2 linked regions of the Granulosicoccus antarcticus IMCC3135 genome follow. The protein of the gene in region 1 interacts with the protein of each later gene in a pairwise test. Links are inferred from orthologs where the notes say so. Each region holds a gene or a part of one and is shown on either strand. Other genes may lie near its edges.

Region 1 (2,834 bases):
CCATTCTGCACGGTGATGATTTTGATACTGCACTGAGTTTTGCCCTGAAGCTGGGTGAAGAACGAGGCTTTCCGTTCATCCATCCCTTTGATGACCCGAACACCATTGCAGGGCAGGGCACCGTGGCGGTGGAACTGTGTCGGCAACATCCCGAATCACTGGATGCCGTGTTTGTCCCGATCGGTGGCGGCGGTCTGGCAGCAGGCATCAGTGTGTACATGAAATATTTGCGACCTGAAGTTCGCATCATTGGTGTGGAGCCTGTCGATGCGGCCTCTATGCACGATTCGCTGGCGGCCGACGAACGCATCACTCTTCCTCAGGTTGGCCTGTTTGCCGATGGCGTCGCCGTCAAGCAGGTCGGAGAGCACTGTTTTGAGGTTTGTCGCGAATTTCTGGACGAAGTCATTCTGGTCACAGTCGACGAGATGGCTGCAGCCATCAAGGATATCTTCAACGAAACACGAACCCTGACAGAGCCTGCAGGTGCGCTTGCAGTCGCCGGCATGAAGCGATACGTGAAGGAGCGTAATGTCAGCGGTCAGACCCTGATTGCCATCAACAGTGGTGCCAATATCAACTTTGACCGTATCCGGCACGTGGCGGAGCGCGTCGAGCTGGGCGACAGTCGTGAAGCTCTGCTGGCGGTGACCATTCCTGAAAAGCCGGGTAGTTTTCTGGCCTTCTGCAAAGCGCTGGGCAAACGTGGCATTACCGAGTTCAACTACCGGTATGCTGATGCCGGAACAGCGCATGTCTTTGCTGGTGTCGAGCTACCGGGTGGTTCTGAGGAGCGCGAAAGTCTCATGCAGACGTTGCGACAGAGCGATTACGATGTGCTTGATATGAGTCGTAACGATACTGCCAAGCTACATTTGCGGCACATGATCGGTGGGCATGCCGATATTGCTTCCGAAAAGCTTTTCCGGTTCGTCTTTCCAGAGCGTCCGGGGGCTTTGTTGCATTTTCTGACTGCCATGGGCGAGCGTTGGAACATCACGCTGTTTCATTATCGCAATCACGGTGCAGCTTACGGACGGGTGCTGGTGGGTCTGGCATTGCCGGAAGGGGATGAGGAAAGCCTGAAACAGTTCATTGATGAGCTGGGCTACAAGGCCGAAGATGAATCAGATAACGAGGCCTACTCTCTGTTTCTGCGCTAGGAGCTTCTGATCAGCGGATCGGTGTGACCGGTCCGTTGCGAGAATAGATATTCTTCTCGGTCACGACGTGATCCAGCGTCACATCCCACCAGTCTGGAAAGACGCTGTCGACACATTGCGATTCGAAGGCAACGCCAATCAGCAAGGGGGCCGGGTTTATCGAGTTGTCTTGTAATGCCTGACGTTTATAGGCGAAAGTCCGGTCGTAGTAGCCACCGCCCATGCCCATGCGTTGACACTGAGCGTCGAAGCCGAGTAACGGCACGATCACGATATCCAGAGATGTCGCAGGCAGGCAGGTTTTCTGATCTGTCACCGGTTCGCGAATGGCATATTTGTTCAGAATGATGGGTGTGTCATCGGTGAGTGAGGCAAATATCAGTGTGTTATCGCTCTGGATGAGCGGCACATAAGTGGATTGGCCCTGATCTCGGCATTGCGCCATGAATTCATCGACGTTCACCTCGTGGCCGAATGCCAGATAGGCACCGATTTTCAAGGCATTGCCCGACAGAGTGAGGATGTTGGCGGCGATGGTGCTGGAGTGCACGGCTATCATGGCCGGATCCATCAGTTTTCGCAGTTGCTGCAGCTGCTGACGCGTGTCATCGCGTTCAGAATTCTTGTCGGCAGTGGCCGGTGGCGCAGTGTTGTCGGGTGTCATTGGAAAAGTGTATCAACCACGGTGCCGTTTTTGGTGTGCTACCTTGAACCAAGCGGTTCAGGTGGGGACGGCCGGAACCGTATCAGGCTTTCCGCCGTAGCGGACATGCACAACAACAGTGACCGAACCATCCCCGGGGTGAGAAATTAGGCTCAAGGGATATACCCAGCCGAATAACAAACACCGCAGAAGATACGACTTACAGACTAGCACGAACTTGTAAGGACGTGAAATCAATGCTTGGTTACTCTGGCTCCTTTGTCTGATTTGCGACATCGTCTTGAGTGTCGGCATCCTGAGTGTCGACATCGATCTCGAGTAGTTCATCCAGCTTGCTATTGAGTACAGACAGACGCTCTGTGATATCCGCCTCGTCTGCGGTGCCTGCCTGTTCACGTGCATGGCTGCTTTCCAGAGAACGTGACTTGAGTAGGGCGTTTGCCGTGTTGATGGCCGTCACGATGGCAATTTTTTCAATGCTGGAGGTCGTATTACGGTTTCGTAGCTCACGCATGGACTTGTCGATGTAAGCGGCCGCCTGCAGCAGGTCATCTTCTTCGCCCGGTTTACAGGCAATCTGTACTTCCTTGTCCAGAATGCGTAGTTTGGCTGGACGATTGCCACCGGGATCCGCTTTGCGATCTTTGTGTCTGTTGTTCATTGGTTGAGTTCCAGTGACTTTAACCGTACGATCATCTGTTCCACCTTGCTGCGCGCTGTCTCGTTTTTTTCGATCAGACGTGCACGCTCTTCAACCAGTGAGTGCTGCTGCTCCCTGAGAGATTGATTTTCCTGCTTTAGCCGGGTGCAAAGTGTGATTAATGTGGTCATGCGCGCTTCGAGCGCGTCAAATTGCACATCTACTATGGAGCGACTCATACCTACGGCCTCGTCAGGTTGATTGACGCTCATTGTATACTTGAAGATTGTTTTGCTGGGAATGCCTAGTTACTTGTGACTTTGACCAATCAGACTGTATCGAACGCTCTTGAGCGGCTAGACATGCC
Region 2 (2,982 bases), 1.3 Mb from region 1 along the record:
TGGTGCTATCGATACACGCGTTGTAGATTCAAGACTGGTGGGCGATAGCGACCAGGTCCGTCGTCGACGGGAATGTACGGAGTGTGAAGAGAGATTTACCACTTATGAAACTGCGGAACTGAACCTTCCCCGAATCGTCAAGTCCCGTGGTAATCGAGAACCATTTTCTGACAAGAAGCTGCAGGCCGGTTTCCAGAAGTCGCTGGAAAAGCGTCCGGTCAGTGTCGAGCTGATTGATGAGGCAGTGGCGCGTGTAAAACACCGCTGTCTGGTCGCCGGTGAGCGGGAGATCGATGCTCGGCGTATTGGTGAGTGGGTGATGGAAGAGTTGAAGCAGCTGGATCAGGTTGCCTATATCCGGTTTGCCTCTGTTTATCGACAATTTGCCGATGCTGCCGCGTTCCGGGAAGCCCTTGATACGCTGGAGCGAAGCCCTGAGCGTAGCTCGGATGATCTGGCCAGCCAGTTATCCCTGCTACCTGATAGTAAGGACATGAAAGGTGGCGGGGCAAGTGACTGAGTCAGCGTTTGCAGACTACGTTTGCCGGATGATGATGAAACGCTGTGCTTTGCCCCCATGCTTAACTGCATATAACCGAGAGAAAACAATACCTTGTCTACAATAGTCGTGGTTCGAAAGGGTTCAACTGCCTGTATAGCTGCCGATACGTTGACGACCTTCGGCGACACTCGCCTGTCCAGTTCCATGGATGCCAATCATTCCAAGATTCAGACCTTTGGCCGGACACATATGGGCATAGTCGGCAGTGCTGCGCATATGCTGGTTGCCGAGCGTGCCTTCAACGACAAAGAGGTGAAAGCTGACTTCTCCAGTCGCGATGCGGCGTTCGACAGTCTGATTCGCCTGCACCCGGTACTCAAGGAGCACTATTATCTGAATCCGAAGGATTCTGAGGAAGATCCCTACGAGACAACGCAGATTGATGCGGTTTTCGTTAATTCGAATGGCATCTTCGGTTTGTTTGCCTTGCGGGAAGTTTATGAGTACACGCGCTTCTGGGCGGTGGGTTCAGGTGCCAGTTACGCATTGGGAGCCATGCACGCTGTTTATGATCGCTACAAGAGTGCCAAGGACATCGCACGCGCTGGCGCTGAGGCAGGAGCAACCTTTGATACCTCGTCACAACTGCCATTGACCTCGAAAAGCATACGTTTGAGTAATTCCCGAGGCCAGTAGTACTGTCAAATCCGCTACAATGGTGGGTTGACTGATTTCCATTTCAAACTATTTTTCAGGAGTGCCGCATGGCCGTTGAACGTACACTTTCCATCATCAAGCCCGATGCCGTTGCCAAGAACGTAATTGGTGAAATCTACAGCACCTTCGAAAAGGCAGGTCTGAAGGTTGTTGCTGCTCGCATGATGCACCTGACTACAGAGCAGGCTGGCGAGTTCTATGCGGTCCACAAGGAGCGTCCTTTCTACAACGACCTGGTCAGCTTCATGACATCCGGTCCTGTCATGGTGCAGGCTCTGGAAGGCGAGAATGCCGTACTGGCACATCGTGAAGTCATGGGTGCAACTAACCCTGCAGAAGCTGCTGAAGGCACTATCCGCAAGCGTTTCGCATCGTCCATCGATGAGAACGCCTGTCACGGTTCCGATGCAACAGATACTGCTGCTCAGGAAATCGCATTTTTCTTCGGTGATGATGGCGTTTGCCCACGCACTCGTTAAGACCGATTCAGTAACGTTGTAAACCGAGTGGCCTTATACTTGTCTAATACTTTCACGGTCCTGTTATGACCGATACAGCCCTTGTCAATTTGTTTGATCTGGATCGCCAGGCGCTCACCGATTTTCTGGTGAGCCAGGGCGAGAAGCCTTTTCGTGCCAAACAGATACTCAAGTGGCTATATCAGCATAATGTGCGCGATATCGACGCCATGACAGATGTATCCAAGGCCACTCGGGCCATGTTGAAGGAGCGCACGACTACTGTGTTGCCCGGTGTTCAGGAAGCGCAACTGAGCCGCGACGGCACTGCCAAGTGGTTGTTCGAACTGCACGATGGCAACTGTATTGAAACTGTTTATATTCCCGAGAACGATCGAGGCACTCTGTGCGTCTCCTCGCAGGTGGGGTGTGCTCTGGATTGTTCGTTCTGCTCTACCGGGCGACAAGGGTTCAATCGCAACCTGAGCGTGTCGGAAATCATTGGTCAGGTGTGGTTGGCAACCAATTTGCTGGCACTGGAGCCTGCAACCCGTGACCAACGCATCACCAATGTAGTGATGATGGGTATGGGCGAGCCACTGCTCAACTATCGCCACCTGGTGCCTTCATTGAACCTGATGATGGATGATCTGGGTTATGGGCTGAGCAAAAGACGCGTAACCGTCAGCACCTCGGGCGTTATTCCGGCCATGGACAAGCTGACAGCCGATGTCGACATCTCGCTGGCAGTGTCTCTGCATGCGCCCAATGATGCTTTGCGTAATGAGCTGGTCCCCGTCAATCGTAAATACCCCATCAAGGATCTGATGGCGGCCTGTTGGCGTTATGTGGAAGGCGAAGAGGCAGCCTCTCAACGCAAGAAGCATGTGCTGTTCGAGTACGTCATGCTGTCCGGAGTCAACGACAAAGTTGAGCAGGCGCACGAACTGGCCGAACTGTTGCGTGGTTTCCCGTGTAAGGTCAACCTGATCCCGTTCAACCCGTTCCCACAATCCGGTTATCTGCGATCCTCGAGAAATGCCGTGGAACGCTTTGCCCGAATTCTGAGCGATGCTGGAATTCTCACTCTCAAGCGTACGACGAGAGGTGATGATATCGATGCAGCGTGCGGGCAGTTAGCGGGTGATATTGACGACCGAAGCAAGCGGCACGTGAAGTTCATGGAGCCACGATTTGGAGAACAGGGTCGATGAAGATAGCCAGTAAAACAATACTGCTGCTGGGCATGCTGCTTGTTTTGCAGGGCTGCACCGGTGGTGGCGAGCTCAGTCCCGAAAAAAGTCA

The links. Proteins that work in one complex are often made in the same cells at the same time.
Region 2: the proteins of IMCC3135_RS29315 (region 1) and ndk interact in binary tests that used the Escherichia coli proteins (3 or more experiments, as listed by UniProt). The link is inferred for Granulosicoccus antarcticus IMCC3135 from one-to-one orthologs.

What each region holds. Positions count from the first base shown.
Region 1 is NZ_CP018632.1:6,770,706-6,773,539, reverse strand. It holds IMCC3135_RS29315 (5-formyltetrahydrofolate cyclo-ligase), read right to left. Parts: upstream 1,828-2,834; coding sequence 1,174-1,827; downstream 1-1,173. Other genes in the region: IMCC3135_RS29295 (UPF0149 family protein), read left to right, coding at 2,782-2,834; IMCC3135_RS29300 (TIGR02449 family protein), read right to left, coding at 2,485-2,739; IMCC3135_RS29305 (cell division protein ZapA), read right to left, coding at 2,072-2,488; ilvA (threonine ammonia-lyase, biosynthetic), read left to right, coding at 1-1,163. UniProt on the Escherichia coli protein: Involved in the removal of 5-formyltetrahydrofolate.
Region 2 is NZ_CP018632.1:5,487,618-5,490,599, reverse strand. It holds ndk (nucleoside-diphosphate kinase), read left to right. Parts: upstream 1-1,266; coding sequence 1,267-1,698; downstream 1,699-2,982. Other genes in the region: pilW (type IV pilus biogenesis/stability protein PilW), read left to right, coding at 2,888-2,982; rlmN (dual-specificity RNA methyltransferase RlmN), read left to right, coding at 1,764-2,891; IMCC3135_RS23785 (MFS transporter), read left to right, coding at 614-1,198; nrdR (transcriptional regulator NrdR), read left to right, coding at 1-520. UniProt on the Escherichia coli protein: Major role in the synthesis of nucleoside triphosphates other than ATP. The ATP gamma phosphate is transferred to the NDP beta phosphate via a ping-pong mechanism, using a phosphorylated active-site intermediate.